DNA from 2 places in the Trinickia sp. LjRoot230 genome. Region 2 is predicted to be linked to the other one. Evidence: predicted binding sites of a transcription regulator. Region 2 holds the regulator's gene; the other holds the start of a gene.
What was found. Region 2 encodes FNR, which switches genes on or off when oxygen is low (the NO sensors DNR and NnrR bind a similar motif). Its sites were predicted from a motif close to TTGATNNNNATCAA; they were not measured.
Positions count from the first base shown of each region.

Region 1 (8,257 bases), on a different contig from region 2:
GCCCGACATACATGGCGTCGGCATCGGTCACGCTCATTCGAAATTGGCGATGCGGATGTCCAGGCTCATTGACGATGCCGGCGTTATGGCCGCCGCTCGTGAGTACGAATGTTACAGGCGGATCGTGCCTTGCCAATCGCGCGAAATCTTCGAGCGCATTAAAAAAGCCTTTCGCAAAGTTCATCCCGAAAACGTCGACAGTGCGTTCGACGACTTCGGGGTTGGTCATCGGGAAGTTCGCCGGAGAAAAGATATCGAGCACTTGCCTCATGGCGAACGACACGACGTCCTCATGATGACGCGTCGTTCCCGGCACTTCATGCGTAGCTGCGCTCCACCATTGCTCGGCAAGGAAAAACGATTGTTGCCAAAAACGGAACGGCTCCAGTTGCCACGCCGCGCCGCGAAAACGGTGGTCATGGCTGGTGACGGCTGCGGGCGACGCAGGGTTCTCATCGGTTCGCACAGCGCTAACGCTCTCGGTCATGCTTAACACGTTGCTGGCGGTGAGGGACGCAAGCTCTAGCCGTTTGCCGGGGGCGGCAATAAGATGAATGAGCCAATCCGCAAACGCGAGTGTGAGCGCGGCCGGCGAAAGGCCGAACGTCGCACGTGCAATCATTGCCTGCGTTGCGTGATCGAGCGAACGGAACGGAGTATCCGATACGCGGCCTGGTATCGGCTCTGTTGTCACGTCGCAGGTCGTCGGGTCGGGCCTTCTTCGCGAGTCCATTTTTTTTATCCAGTCAGCGTGCGGTGTATGACGGCCCATATCACCCGGCTTATATTGATCGTCGATGCATTGCGCGATTCAATGCTTTCATCAGCTTCCCTGATTCGGTTTTCGCCGTTATTGCCAGAACGCAGACTCATCGGGACATGAGAACGGGTACCGTCATCGTGCCGAGCACCGTGCGCGTCACACCGCCTACCGCCCGCTCCAACGCGCGCGCGTGAGCGTAGGCGCCCATGACGAGTAGATCGGCATGCAGCGTGCTCGTCAGTTCGAGCAGCGTTGCGCCCGTGGTCGAACCTGAGGGGCGCGGGGTGACCGTGAAACTCGCCCGCACGCCGTGCCGCTCCAAATAGGCGGACACGTCGATTCCGGCCGGCTCTTTGTCGTCGGGATGCTTTGCGACCGTGGACACCGTCACGAACCTTGCCCGCTTGAGGATCGGCAGCGCATCGGAGATCGCGCGCGCAGCTTCGCGACTGCCGTCCCATGCAATGATGACGTTCTCGCCAAAGGACGAAATGTGATTCGCACACGGCAGCACGATCACCGGCCGTCCCGCTTCCATGACGAGGTCCGCCACGAAATCGCGGGCGATATGAGAGCGTTCGTCATCGGAAGCCTCCTGGCTCACTACAACGAGATCGGCATGGCGCGCGTGTAGCGTCGCAGCGTCGATCGCAGAGCCCGATGGAGCGCGCCATTCGAAAGCGCAGCCCGCGCGCCCCGCCGCCGTGACGAATTGATCGTGGGCGCGGCTCATCCGCTCGTCACTCTGCGATTCAAGTGTGGCGAGACTCAACGCCCCGTCACGTTGAAGCATTGGCCGAAACATATCCTGGCAAACAACATAAAGCCCGATCAGACGAGCGCCATGCCGGTTCGCGAGATCGAGCGCAAAGGCGAGGCGCATATCGTTGTGCCGGCTGTCGTCGATATGGACGAGCAGAGTTTTGTAGCTCATGGCGTCACCTTTGCGGTTTCCGATACTTTGGGCGTGCCGGTCGTGTCAACCTTGCCGGCTTCCTCGAAGCTGCCGGGAATCATCACCACGGGACAGGACGACGTCCGGGCGACGCGCTCGGCGACACTGCCGAGCACGAGACGGCGAATGCCACGTCTGCCGTGCGTACCCACAACGAGCAGATCGGCGTTCACGCTGCGTGCCTCTTGCAGAATGCGTTCGGCGACATCCATCCCGGGTCTGTCGATCTCGACGACGCGCGGCATCCCGTTCACGCCTTCACGCTGCATTGCCTTGAGTGTGTCCGAGCGAAGCTGCTTGCCTTCCCGCAATAGCGCCTCGAGCACGATCGACGGTTCGAAGCCGGGTGTCTGATAGGCGATGATTGGAACGTCGACCACGAAGAGCGGGATGAGCTCCGCGTGGTTCTCCCGTGCGGCGTTGAGCGCGAAATCGAATGCGCGTTGCGACGTCGGGCTGCCGTCTATCGGCGCCAGGATTCGTTTGTACATATCTGCACCTCTTCATTCAGTACCTCTTGGCCGCTCAATGCGACATCAGCACCGGGACGGTCATCGATTGCAGGATTGAGCGCGAGGTACCCCCAAGCGCCAACTCACGCCAGCGCGAGTGACCGTAACAGCCCATCACGATCAGATCCGCCCCGAAGTCGGCGGCGCGTGAGAGCAGCATTTCGCCGACGGACGCGCCGTGCACGCCCTCAATCTGCTGGGTGACGACATTCGCACCGTGGCGAGCGATGACTTCGGCGATGTCGACGCCCGGAATGCGCGTCGCGGGAGGCTCGCCGTCTAATGCATTCACAGTCAGGACCGCGGTTTGTTCCGCGCTGATAAGGAACGGCAGTGCGTCGTGCAGCGCGCGCGTGGCCTCGCGGCCCGCGTCCCAGGCAAGGAGAACGCGCGTGCCGACGGTCGAAAAATGGCCGGCGTATGGCACGATGAGGACGGGCCGTCCTGCGGACAACACCAGGTTCTCGGCGAATTGCTCGGCGACGAACGACTCTGGATCGTCCGGATCGAATTGGCCGATGATGGTCAGATCGGCGAGGCGTGCGGTTTTCGGCACGACCGTGTTTGGGTGCTCGCTCGAGTCGAGCCATGCGCCGTGCACCGTGGCGTGCACGATCTCGCTGTGAAAACGCTGTTCCAGCTCCGCTCGCTGTTCGTTGCGGAACGATTCCTGGTTGATGAAGTAGTCGGCCGTGCCAGCGTTGACGTAAACGGACGGCATTTCGCGCCGGGAGACGACAAAAAGAGCTGTGAGGTATGCATCGAAGCGCGTCGCGAGTTCCATGGCGAGTTTCAGTCGCGCAGGTGCCCGTTCGCTGGCATCCAGGTGAACGAGGATGTTTCTGTAATTCATCACAAAAGCCTCCAAGAGAGGAAACGAAGCGCACCAGCGGCGTTCGTTTCGACTCTAAGCAATGCGCGCGTGAAAGGATTGACGAAAATCAATCGAAAGCGGACTACCTCTATGCCTTTCTATCTGCCCCCGGCAACGAGCACGGGGGGGCGCCCGGCGCGGCCTACCTGCTGCGAGTTCCATTGACCGAAGTCAACTGTTGGTCGGAGGAGACGCTTAAAGTTCTGTTTTCATATGCGCGTCTCGGCAGTGTGCCGGCGCGCGATGCGACGCGCTCGACGGTGGAACCACAATAGGTCGTATGGGCCTCAGATAGCGAGATTATGTCGATGCTCTCAGATTCCGCATCACGTTCGCCCCTCAATTTCGAGGGGCACGTGCGAGCCGTGCGTGGCGCAGTGATCGGTGTGGACTTCGGCTCGGCGGGCTTCCTGCGATCGAAGACGCACTACAGATCGATGCGGGCCGCGCGCAACCTTTGCTTGCCGAAGACGTCGCATCCAAATGAGATTACTTCCGATATCCTCGAGCTCGCGCGCGTTGCGGCTCCGATTCACAATCACGCGATAGCAAAGACATATTCATGAAGCACCCGATCCTTGTATTGAACGCTGGGTCGTCCAGTCTCAAGTTCTCGATCTTTGAATCGCTCAAGCATCACTCGCTCGTCGTTGCCGCACACGGCGAGGTGGAGCGTATAAACGATAGGCCGCATCTGATTATCAAAAATTCGCGAAACGAGACGATCGCCGATAGCGACATCGCAGGACGCGGGCATCATGGTGCGATCGCTGCTATTCACGAGTGGTTTGCGTCACACGTTGGCGGTGACGTCGGATTTGACGGTGTCGGTCATCGCGTGGTGCACGGCGGTCAGCGTTTTGTCGCTCCGGTCAGGATCGATGCGGAAGTGCTTGCGGCAATCGAGGCGCTGGTGCCGCTCGCCCCACTACATCAACCCCATCATGTCGAAGTAATTCGCGCGATCAGTGCGGTTGCGCCGGACGTCGTGCAAGTGGCGTGCTTCGACACGGCTTTCCATCGGACGATGCCGATGCTCGAGCGTGAGTTTGCGCTGCCCCGCGCGCTGACCGCGCGGGGCATCGTGCGCTATGGGTTCCACGGTCTGTCGTACGAGTACATCGCCACAGCCCTCAGTGCGCTCGACCCGAACTGGATGCAGCGGCGCACCATCGTCGCCCACCTTGGCAACGGCGCGAGCATGTGCGCGCTCGCGAACGGCGAGAGCGTCGCAACCACGATGGGCTTTACTGCCGTCGACGGCTTGCCGATGGGCACGCGAACTGGCTCGCTCGATCCGGGTGTGCTGTTGTACCTGCTACGTCATGACGGACGTTCGATCGACGACGTCGAGCACCTGATCTATAGCGAGTCCGGCTTGCTCGGCGTGTCTGGAGTCTCGAGCGACATGCGCGAACTCACGCAAAGCAAGACAGCTGAAGCTGCGCACGCGATCGACTTGTTCGCTTACCGATCGGCGCGCGAACTTGCTGCACTGGCCGGTGTGCTCGGGGGGCTCGACACGCTTGTGTTCACGGCTGGCATCGGCGAGCACGCACCGAACGTGCGCGCGGCCATCTGCCAACGCGCGGCGTGGCTCGGCATCACACTCGACGAAGCAGCGAACGCAGCCAACGAGGCAATCGTATCGGACCGCCGATCCGCCGTCACCGTGCGCGTCATCCCGACCGACGAAAACCTCGTGATCGCGCGTCATACTCGCAATCTGCTGGACAGCTGACCCGTACACGGACAACCAGTCAACGTGCAAACACTGTTGCACGACCATTCTGATGATCGAACCATGTCGCGTGCCTGAAACATGAGCGGATTTTTTGACAGCCTCGAACTAAGTGGTCCGGACTCGCTTGACAGCCCTCGAGCTGCGCGCGCGTACCACTGGATACAGTGGGTCCTCTTCGGCAGCAGCCTGCTTGCGATCCCGGCCTTTTACATGGAACTCACGGCCAGCTCACCGTTCTTGCTGAACGCAGGCCGGATTCTTTACCTGTGCATGGCTACGGGCTTTGCTTGGTCGCTGGGTTGGATGGTGCATTTGAGCCGAAGGTACCGGCATCTGATTTGGCGCAATCGGTTCGACGTTTTAGTGTTGGTCGGTGCGGCGGCAAGCATTGGTTGGGGCGGCAACCCATGGTCATCGTTGGAATGGCTATTACGCATGACGTTCATGGGTATGGTGGCGCTGCGTATCGTTATGTCCCTGCGCCGTTTCCTTTCACCCAACCGGCTGCTTTCTTTGTTGATGGCGGGCGCCGCGTTGCTGGCATTGGCAGGTGTGGGGTTTTATTGGCTCGAACCGCGAGTGCACTCATATGCGGATGGTCTTTGGCTCGCATTCGAGAGCAGTGCTACCGTGGGATACGGGGACGTATCGCCAACGACACCTGCGTCGCGGGTATTCGCAGTTTTCGTCGTGCTATTCGGCTATGGCATGCTGTCTCTCGTGTTTGCGAGTATCGCCGCGAAGTTTATCGGACAAGAAGAGCGGCTGCTGCGGCATGAGATGCACCAAGATATAAAACGCCTACACGAAGAGATGGCTGTTATTCACAAGGAACTTCAGGGGCTGCGCGAATCCATGAACACTAAATGGCCGCCCGCTCCGGCAGGACATCTGGATGAATAAGGCTGTCCTGTGCTTCTGCGTTTTCAGGCGGATGCAGCGACCAATTAATGGAATACGACCTCGGCAACGCCGGCCATCGTACAGACAGCGACCACCGCCAGCGGCGCAACGCTCCACCGCGTGAGTAGAAAAAACCCGATCGCCGAGATGGAGAAATCGAGCGTGGAGCGGACTGCACTGGTCCAGACTGGCGAGTAAAGTGCCATCGCCAGTAATCCGACGACCGCGGCGTTGACCCCGGCAAGCACGGCAGCCATCGACGGATGCGTGCGCAATGCTTGCCAATACGGCAACGCAGCGAGGACGAGCAGCAGCCCGGGCAGAAAGATGCCGGCAGTGGCCAGTAAAGCGCCCGTCCAGTGGGTTGGCGCACCGGCCAGCATCCAGCCAAGAAAAGACGCGAAGGTAAACAGGGGGCCGGGGACTGCTTGCGCGGCACCGTAGCCGGCCAGAAAATCGTTTGACGAGACCCAACCGGTGGATACGGTCTGCTGCTGCAAAAGCGGCAGCACGACATGACCGCCACCGAAGACGAGTGCGCCGGATCGATAGAAGCTGTCGAACACTTTGATTGCCTGATTGCCATGCAGTTGCGCGAGGATCGGAAGGCCGAAAAGTAGGATGAAAAAGACGATCAATGCCACTGTGCTCGCGGCCCGGGGCACGCCGAATTCTTGCAGACGTTGTTGCGCGCGCCTGAAACCCGGCGGCATCGGCGTCTGGCAGAACAGCAATCCGAGCGCTGCGCCGAGGGCGATCACGATGACCTGTGCATAGACAGTCGGTAGCACGCTGAGCGCGGCCAGCGCGACGAGTGCAATAGCGGCACGGCGATGATCAGGGCACAGGCGACGTGCCATGTCCCACACGGCTTGAGCCACGACAGCGACGGCGACGAGCTTCAATCCGTGGATGAGGCCATTACCGAGTGGTCCGCTCAGACTCGGGGCAAGGACTGCAAACATTAGCAACAGCAGGATCGATGGCAGCGTGAATCCGCACCAAGCGGCGAGCCCGCCGAACCAGCCTGCTCTAAGTAAGCCAATCGAGAATCCGACCTGGCTGCTTGCAGGCCCCGGGAGGAACTGACACAGCCCGACCAGATCGGCGAACGTTTCATCGTCAAGCCAGCGTCGCCGTTCGACGAATTCACGACGGAAATAGCCGATGTGAGCGATTGGGCCGCCGAAGGATGTGAGCCCTAGCCTGAGGAATATAGAGAGAACTTCGAGCACGGCGCCTGCTCGTGTCATTGTCAACCTTTCTCAAATGAAAGCATCGGGAATCGCGCAAAGCCATTTACGTTGGCTTACCGGCATTGTTTTGATGCGAGCGGTCGTTTTGGTTGCCTTTGTTGATTCGCATCAACGCCGGCGCCAAGCTGGGGGGCAGGATATATCGAACAGAGAAAGAAATGGCGTGAGCGTAACAAACGGAGACGTACGATGGAAATATCATTTCGCGATTTGATGACGGTCATGCACGGCATGGGTTTTGGGGCGCTCTTTATGCTCGCTTTCTCGGGCGCGATCGCGGAGCTTTACCGCATGACCGCTCCGGGGGCGCCGTTAATGCCGACTCCGAGGGAGCACAAGCTGCTGATGCTGTATCTGGTCGCGATGGTAGTCCTCGCATGGGCAGCCACCCTTTCTGGCGCGTACGTCGTCTACCCGTGGTATCGCGCGGTACCTCCGGCTGGCCTCGCGGATCTGTCAAATTATCCGCAGCGCCTTTTGATGTCGAGTCGTGACACCTCTGGATGGCATAGCCTCGGGATGGAGTGGAAAGAGCATGTAGCTTGGCTCGCGCCTATCTCCATCACGATGGTGGCGTATGTGTTCGGGAAATATGGGCCCGCACTCGCACGGCTGCGGCAAATCCGCCACGCAGTTCTTGGGTTTACGCTCGTCGCCTTTGTCGCCACGGGCGTTGCCGGCGCGTTCGGCGCCTTCTTGAATAAATATGCGCCGGTGCGAGGCGGCACCACGATTCATTTGATGACGGGAGAATCCAGATGAATACCTATCAACCCGCGAGCACTCCACGAACGACAGGCGACGCAGTCTCGACCGAGAAGACGGCCGCAAATCGACGCTCAGAAATGGTCGGTGCGACGGATACGGTCGTCAATGGGCCGGCTGCCGCCGCGATTCTCGCCGCAGGTATCGGCTGCTTTGCTGTCGGCTTGTTTGCACTCGCCGGCGATGCATTTTCGGTCTTTGCGCATTTCTTCACCTTTTATAAACCTACGGGACCACTTTCCGGGGTAACGACGAGCGCGATTATCGTGTGGCTGCTGTCGTGGTTCGCGCTGTCGCGTCGGTGGGAGGCAAAATCGATCGCATTGGGGCGGATAACGACGATCGCGTTCGTTCTTTTGGCTTTCGGTGTCCTGCTGACATTCCCTCCCTTCATGGACCTTGTGCAGGGCAAATAGCCAGTTATTCAATGTGTCGCTACTTCACTGACCCTCGACCTGCAACTCAGAGGGAAGGGCCGTCGAGTG
Region 1 is NZ_CAXUQX020000002.1:498,049-506,305, reverse strand. Features, by position in the region: gene ACSQ20_RS21295 (poly-beta-hydroxybutyrate polymerase N-terminal domain-containing protein) at 1-733, opposite strand, end outside; gene ACSQ20_RS21290 (universal stress protein) at 870-1,697, opposite strand; gene ACSQ20_RS21285 (universal stress protein) at 1,694-2,209, opposite strand; gene ACSQ20_RS21280 (universal stress protein) at 2,244-3,083, opposite strand; gene ACSQ20_RS21275 (acetate/propionate family kinase) at 3,667-4,845, shown strand; gene ACSQ20_RS21270 (potassium channel family protein) at 4,927-5,751, shown strand; gene chrA (chromate efflux transporter) at 5,796-7,004, opposite strand; gene ACSQ20_RS21260 (hypothetical protein) at 7,197-7,769, shown strand; gene ACSQ20_RS21255 (hypothetical protein) at 7,760-8,188, shown strand.
Region 1: ACSQ20_RS21280 (universal stress protein) is a predicted target of FNR. The motif match lies at 3,162-3,175, and genes of this name have one in related genera.

Region 2 (8,257 bases):
CGATGTGCGGGACGCGACGGCCATTGCCGCGCTGGCCGCCGAACTGGGCGGCGTGGACGTGCTGCTCAATTGCGCGGGTTTCGTTCACGCGGGCAGCGTGCTGGAATGCGAGGAATCCGACTGGGATTTTTCGTTCGATCTAAACGTGAAATCGATGTACCGTACGATTCGCGCGTTTTTGCCGGCGATGCTCGAGCGCGGTGGCGGCTCGATCGTCAATATGGCGTCCGCGGCCTCGAGTGTGAAGGGCGTGCCGAATCGATTCGCCTATGGTGCGTCGAAGGCTGCCGTGATCGGCCTGACGAAATCGGTGGCGGCTGATTTCGTCACACGCGGAGTGCGCTGCAACGCAATCTGCCCGGGCACGGTGGCCTCACCGTCGCTGACGGCGCGTGTCGCCGCGCAGGCGCTGGAGCAGGGCAAGTCCGTGGCCGAAATCGAGGCGGCTTTTGTCGCACGCCAGCCGATGGGCCGCATCGGCCGACCGGAAGAAATCGCCGCGCTCGCCGCTTATCTCGCATCGGACGAAGCTGGGTTTACGACGGGGCAAATCCATCTAATTGATGGCGGCTGGTCCAACTGATTGAATTGATTGAACTAATTAATTTAAGCTATCATTTTTAACGCGATTACACCTTTATGAAACTGCTTCGTTACGGGCCGAAAGGCCAGGAAAAACCAGGTCTCGTCGACGCCGACGGCAACATTCGCGACCTGTCCTCGCATATCGACGACATTGCCGGCGAGGCACTCTCCGATGCCGCGCTTGCCCGCGTACGTGCGATCGATCCGGCGACGCTGCCGCTCGTCGACGGCGAACCGCGCATCGGAGCTTGCGTTGGCCGCGTCGGCAAGATGGTGTGCATTGGCCTCAATTACGCCGATCACGCGGCGGAATCGGGCATGCCCATTCCGGGCGAACCTGTCGTCTTCAACAAGTGGACGAGCGCCATCGTCGGACCGAACGACGACATCGAGATCCCGCGCGGCTCGGTGAAGACGGATTGGGAAGTCGAGTTGGGTGTGGTGATCGGACGCGCCTGCAAAAACGTGGACGAGGCGAATGCGCTTGATTACGTTGCGGGCTATTGCGTCGTCAACGACGTGTCCGAACGCGAATGGCAGATCGAGCGGGGCGGGCAGTGGGACAAGGGCAAGGGCTTCGACACCTTCGGCCCGATCGGACCGTGGCTTGTCACGCGCGACGAAGTGACGAATCCACAGGTGCTCGACTTATGGCTCGAAGTCGATGGTCATCGCTATCAAAACGGCAATACGCGCACGATGATCTTCACCGTGGCGAAGCTCGTCTCATATTTGTCGCAGTGCATGAGCTTGCAGCCGGGCGATGTGATCTCGACCGGCACCCCGCCGGGCGTCGGGCTTGGCATCAAACCTGAGCCGGTCTATCTGAAAGCCGGGCAGTCGATACGTCTGGGCATCGCTGGCCTCGGCGAGCAGCGCCAACGTACGGTCGCGGCGGGCTGAACCGGTGTCATGCGGCGGCGCGATCGATGGGGGCGGCTTGCCTTCTATCAGACGATGTCGTCGCCTGCAAAGACGCTGTTTTCCGGCTGAACGGTATCCTCATCGACGCATTGCACATACCAATGCCCCGTCGAGTGCTTCCGTCCGCCGCGCCACAGTGCGCCGCCGGTCTCACCCTCGAACGGTCCGGTGTCCCCGTTGAGTTCGAGCCCCTCGAGCAAGAAAAGCGGCGAGCCGCCGCGTTGCGCGCAGATCTCCGTGGCGTGGGGCGCGTTGCGCAGCGTCCCCCAAGCAGGCAGATCCAAGCCGAAATGACTCTCGCGCGACCACTGACCGCGCTCGGGATCAAGCCAGAGAATCGCATAGGCACAGGCATTGAGATGATCGAATGTGCTGAGGTGGACGGTGATGCGCATCGTGCTGTTCTCCTGGTAGTGAGTACGAGGCAAGCGAGCTGCCGCTCAATGGGCGAGCACCCAATCCACGAGCGTATGCGCGTCTTGCTCGGAGAGCGGTCCGCCACGCTCCGAAGGTGGCGGCATCGGCATGTCGCCCCAATGCGCATGGCCGCCGCGCTGCAGCTTGTGCTCGAGCATCACGCGTGCGTTCGGGTCGTTCCGATAGCGCTCGGCGATCTGTTGAAACGACGGAGCGAGAAACGCGGCATCGACGGTGTGGCAGAACATGCAATGTTGCTGATCAATCAGCGCGGTGGGCTCGTTACGTTGCGCGAGCGCCTGGCTGCTAATGGCAGCCAAGCCGACGAGCGCGGCGAGTGCCGCGAGTGGCAGACGATGCGGCGCATTCATGCTTCGATACCTCAAAAGGGTCGCGTGAGCCGACGATGACCAGTGTACGTAACATCGGCACGGACATCGTTGACTCAGGTCAAGTTGCGCAGCGCGCGCATTCGACTATGCTTGGCTCATCGGAAAAGCCCGGCGTTTGGCCTTCCGTGACTGGTCGTACCCGAGTGGGGAGAACGACGATGCACGCAATGGTGTTCGATGGGCATTCGCCGCTCTTATGCGAGCGGGAGCTGCCCGAGCCGGTACCAGAAGCTGGTCAGTTGCTGATTGATGTGCATGCGTGCGGGGTATGCCGCACCGATTTGCACATCGTCGACGGCGAACTGCGCGATCCTAAGACGCCGCTGGTCCCGGGTCATGAAATCGTCGGGACCGTCGCGCGGCTTGGCGAAGGTGTGACCGATTTCATGCTTGGCGAGCGTGTCGGCGTGCCGTGGCTCGGCCATGCCTGTGGGGGGTGCCGCTATTGCCGCAGCGGTCGTGAGAATCTGTGCGACGCGCCGGCGTTCACCGGCTACACGCTCGACGGCGGATACGCGCAACGTGCGGTGGCAGATAGCCGCTACTGCCTGCGGCTGCCGGCGCGGTACTCGGACGTGCAAGCTGCGCCGCTCCTGTGCGCGGGGTTAATCGGCTACCGAACGCTCGCTATGGCTGGAGATGCCGGGCGCATCGGCATTTATGGATTTGGAGCAGCCGCGCATATCGTCGCGCAGGTGGCCCGCCATCAAGCGCGCACGGTCTACGCTTACACTCGCCCCGGCGACACGGCAGCACAGCAACTCGCACGGCGGCTCGGTGCGCACTGGGCCGGCGGCAGCGATGAACGCGCACCCGAGCGGCTCGATGCGGCGCTGATCTTCGCGCCGGTGGGCGCGCTCGTGCCCGTCGCGCTCGATGCGGTGGTGAAGGGCGGCATCGTTGTGTGCGGGGGCATTCACATGAGCGAGATCCCCGCTTTTTCTTACGATCTTCTATGGGGGGAGCGGCGTATTGTTTCGGTGGCGAACCTCACGCGCGAGGACGGCCACGCATTTATGCGCATCGCAGCCGAGATACCGCTCGAAATCGAAACGACCGTCTATTCATTGACGCAAGCCAACCGCGCGCTGGCCGATTTGCGCGAAGGGCGCCTCGCGGGCGCCGCGGTATTGACGATGACGCAGTGATGGACGCGCCGGTCATGTCCCCGCGATGCGCTTGCGCTCAAATGAGCGCGAGCGCGTCGGGGTCGACGATGCGAATCTGCTTGCCACGTGTTTCCACCAGACCGTCACGATGAAACTTGGAGAACATGCGGCTCACGGTTTCGAGTTTCATGCCGAGGTAGTTGCCCATCTCCTCGCGCGTCATACGCAAGTTGAATTCGGCTGCCGAATAGCCGCGGGCCTTCATGCGGCCCGAGAGGTTCAGCAAGAACGTAGCGACGCGCTGCTCCGCGCTCATCGTGCCGAGCAGCATCATCAGCGACGATTCGCGCACAATTTCCCCGCTCATCGTGCGCAGCATCTGTTGCTGCAACTGCGTGGATTCTGCACACATCGACTCCAGCAGCGAGTACGGGATGATGCAAACGCTGCTGTCTTCGATGGCGATCGCGCTGCTGCTGTGGCGTTCCGCGCAAACGCCATCGAGGCCAAGCACTTCGCCTGTCAGATGAAAGCCCGTGACTTGCTCACGGCCATCGCGGTGCATGACGACAGTCTTGAACGAGCCGGCGCGTACGGCGTAGATGCTCTGGAATACGTCGTTGGTACGATAAAGCGCCTCTCCGCGTTTGACGATGCGTGTTGCGCTGACGATTGCATCGAAGCGCGCGAGCTCGTGGATATTGAGATCCTTGGACATGCAAGCCCCGCGCAGGGAGCAAGTCGGGCAGTTGCCACCGGCGCGTGTCGCCGTGGATGCAGGCGCGTAGCGCGGCGTTTGCGTGAGCGCCGGCGAAGGGGAAATATCGTTGGTGCGATCGAGGTCTAGCAACATATTGGCCTCCGCCGGTGGCTCGTATCGTGCTGCACGGTCATGCGTGGCACATGGTTTTCCATGCCATGAAGTATGGCGAACCTTGCATGGGAAACCTATCGGCGGTGTACGAAAATCGGGTAAGCGTTGACGAAGCGATGTAAGAATTGTCCTACGTCGGCCGTAAAAAGCGCTGATTGTTCAGGCGCGTCGAATCCGCAGCCTCGTTGATCCCGGTCAAGCAGCCCTGCGGCGCCTGGTCGCACACTTTTATCGCTGGATTATCGCTGCACAAAAAGGGCAACGGGCGCAAGCCCCGGAGGACGATCATGTATGCACGTATTTTGGTGGCCGTCGATGGTAGTCGCGCTTCACGCCTCGCTCTCGACGAAGCGGTGAAGATTGCCCGCGCGTCGGGCGCTTCGCTCACCGCTGTAAGCGTCGTCGAGCAAGCGCCGCAGCTCGTTGAGGTTGGCGCGGTCTATCAAGGCGGGGCGAGCGCCAGCCCCGCGGCAATTGAGGCGGCTACGGCGGCCCTCGAAGAAGCCGACGCGCTTTTCGAGGCGAATGGGGTAACCGGTACGTCGCGCGCTGTCGACGCCTGCGGCGAAAGCATTGCGGCCGTGATTGCGCGTACGGCCGGTGAATGCGATGCGGACTTGATCGCGATCGGCACGCATGGACGCCGCGGCGTGCGCAGGATGATGTTAGGCAGCGTAGCCGAGTCGTTGTTGCGGGCAACTGATGTGCCCGTGCTGCTCGTTCGGCATGACGCGGAGAAGGCCGGGGTCCCTTCATCGACAACTGGCACCGCGTGACACGGATCAAGGACCGCTATGTGCAGACCGAGGGGCATTAAGACGAGTGTCGATCGGCCGCGTGCTTGCGCCAGAACGCGGCAAGCGCGGGATGGATCGTCTCGCGCCAGCGCGGGCCGGTAAAGAGGTCGTAATGATCGCAATCGTCTATTGTCAGACGCATCCGCGCTGACTCCGGCAGTGCGCCGCATGCGGCGTGCGCCGCGTGCGTTTGGCCCGCGCCGGTGATGTCGTCGCGATCTCCTTCGACTGTGCAAAGTGCTGTCGTCGCGAGCGCGGCGCAGTCCACGCGACGTCCGGCGACGTCCCACGTGCCGCGCGCGAGCCGCTGCTCCTGGAATATGACTCGCAGCGTATCGAGGAAATAGTCCTCCGTCATATCGAGCACGGCCTCGTATTCGTTGAGTGCACGCAAACTGGCGACGATTCGCGCTGCGTCGCCGCTTAGCCGGCTCGTCCAATAGTTCGATTCGAGTGCAAGCTGGCGATGCGGATAGGCCGTGACGATGGCGGCATGCTGCAGATAGCCCGGATAGATGCGCCGTCCTGCGCCTCGGTAGCCGCGCGGGACGGTGTCGATGACGGTTTCGCGAAACCAGCCGATGCTGTGCGTAGCGGCGAGCCGATCGACAGCGGTCGGGGCGAGACGCGTATCGATTGGCCCGCCCATCAGCGTCAGGCTGAGCGGCGGCGGCTCGCCGCGTGCGGCAATGAGCGCGGCCGCCGCTATGGTAGGCACGGCCGCTTGGCAAACGGCGAGCACATGCAGCGGCATGTCGGCCAAAAAACGCAGAAACCGCATAAGCGTCAAAACGTAATCGTCGAGTGCGAAGGGACCCTCGGCGGCGGGCACGTCTCGTGCGTTGGCCCAGTCGGTCACGTAGACATCGGCGTGCTTCAGCAGCGTTTCGACCGTTTCTCGCAGCATGACTGCGTGATGACCGGCAAGCGGTGCGCACAACAGAATGGCCGGACCCGCTGCTTCGCCGCGGCGCGTGAAGCGGCGCAACGCGCAAAACGGCGTTCGCTCGGCCACGGATTCGTCGATAGCCACGCGCCGCGCACCGATCAGCACCGAGCCGATCGCGAAAGGCGGCGGCGCGGGCGCAGCCTGCAACAGCCGGCCGAGCCAGTCGCAGCCAGACAGGGCGACGGCACGGTCCCGCCGCTGCTCTGGCAGCCCGCATAGCTGCCCGGCATAGTCTGTCCACGCCTGGACGGAGCCAATCAACTCGCGCTGCGCTTCCAGCCAGTTATAAAGCATGCCTGTCTCCTGTCGACCCGAGTTAGTGCTTCAGCACTTACTCGGGTCCCATGCAGAGTAGTCGACCCGAGTTAGTGCTTCAGCACTTACTCGGGTCCCATGCAGAGTAGTCGACCCGAGTTAGTGCTTCAGCACTTACTCGGGTCCCATGCAGCGTAGTCGACCCGAGTTAGTGTTTCAGCACTTACTCGGGTCCCATGCAGAGTAGTCGACCCGAGTTAGTGCTTCAGCACTTACTCGGGTCCCATGCAGAGCAGGCGGCCGGCGCGTCGTGCAGCCTGCCGGTAACCGAGGGCATCGTGCGTGCGCTTGCTTATTTTGCAGACCGAGGGCTGCGGCTGGCAAGCCCGCCAGTTGTTTTGCCACCGCCGCACGGGCGAGGTTCGGGGCAACTGGCCATCGGACTGGTCTCATTTGCCGTCCGCTGTTGTACTATTGTGCGTTTTTGTCCAACGTAACCGGTCACGCATGCTCGATTTCTTTCGCAACCACAAGCGCCTGATGATGCTCATGCTCATCCTCGTCATCGTGCCGGGGCTGGGCTTCGTCGGTATCCAGGGTTTTCGCGGTTTCTTCGACGAAAGCGCCAATGTGGCCAGTGTCAACGGGCACAAGATCGCGCGCGCCGAGTTCGATAACGCGGTGCGCCGCCAGCTCGATCAAGCCAGGCAGATTCTCGGCGCGAGATTCGATTCGAAAATGTTCGACACGCCCGAGCGGCGCCGCGAACTACTCGACAACCTGATCCAGCAACGCGCGCTTGCCGACGAGGCGCAGCGCGAGCACCTGAGCGCGTCTGACGACGCCGTACGCCGTGCGCTGCTGGCCGACCCGGTCATCACGTCGCTGCGCAAGCCGGACGGTACGATAGACGTCGAGCGATACAAGGAAATGCTGGCGATGCAGGGCATGACGCCCGAGCAATACGACGAGCGCGTGCGCTATGGTTTGTCGATGGATCAGATTCCCGACAGCATCCAGGCGACAGCATTTACGCCGAAGAGCTTGGCCGAACACCTCGCCAAGGTGGTGGAGCAGCAACGCAGCGTGCAAGCACTCGTGCTCCGCGCGAGCGACTATGCGTCGAAAGTGCAGGTGAGCGACGCGCAACTTGCGGCCTTCTACGATGCGCATCAGAGCGAATTCTCCAAGCCGCCTACCGCGACGATCCAATACGTCGTTTTCTCGCCCACGACGCTTGGCTTGTCAGCCAATCCGACCGAAACGGATGCGAAGAAGTATTACGACGACAACATCGCGCGGTTTGCGACGCCGCGCGAAGTCCGCGTGAGCCAGATCCTGATTCCTTCGCCGAGCGGCGCGAAGCCCGCGGATGACGCGGCCGCCAAAAAAGCCGCCGAGGATGTCCTCGCGCAAGTGAAGGCGCACCCCGGCCAGTTCGCGCAGATTGCTCAGAAGGAGTCGAAGGACTCGGGCTCCGCAGCAAAGGGCGGCGACCTCGGCTGGTCGACCGGCAACGTCATCACGGGCGACAAGGCGTTCGACGCGGCCGCGCTGGCGCTGAAGAAAAAGGGTGATGTGAGCGACGTCGTGCGTTCGGCGTTCGGCTATCACGTGATCATGCTGACCGATGAAAAGCCGACGGTGACCAAGCCGTTTGCCGACGTGAAGGATCAGATCGAGAAGGAACTCAAGGCACAACTGGCGGCCAAGGCATTCAGCGATGGCTCGGAAGCGTTTACGTCGCTCGTCTACGAGCAGGCAAAGAGCCTGCAGCCTGCGGCCGACAAGTTCAAACTGTCGGTCCAAACGGCGACGATCAGCAACAAGCCGACCCCAACGCTGCCGCCGGACAGCCCGCTCAACAATCCGAAGTTCCTGGCCGCCGTATTCACGGACGATTCAGTGAAGGCTCGCAACAATACGCAGGCAATCGACGTCGGGAACAACATGCT
Region 2 is NZ_CAXUQX020000001.1:1,968,668-1,976,924, forward strand. Features, by position in the region: gene ACSQ20_RS09185 (SDR family oxidoreductase) at 1-583, shown strand, start outside; gene ACSQ20_RS09190 (ureidoglycolate lyase) at 640-1,488, shown strand; gene ACSQ20_RS09195 (DUF3564 family protein) at 1,536-1,904, opposite strand; gene ACSQ20_RS09200 (c-type cytochrome) at 1,950-2,297, opposite strand; gene ACSQ20_RS09205 (zinc-dependent alcohol dehydrogenase family protein) at 2,477-3,466, shown strand; gene fnr (fumarate/nitrate reduction transcriptional regulator Fnr) at 3,504-4,280, opposite strand; gene ACSQ20_RS09215 (universal stress protein) at 4,589-5,077, shown strand; gene phaZ (polyhydroxyalkanoate depolymerase) at 5,115-6,341, opposite strand; gene ACSQ20_RS09225 (SurA N-terminal domain-containing protein) at 6,810-8,257, shown strand, end outside.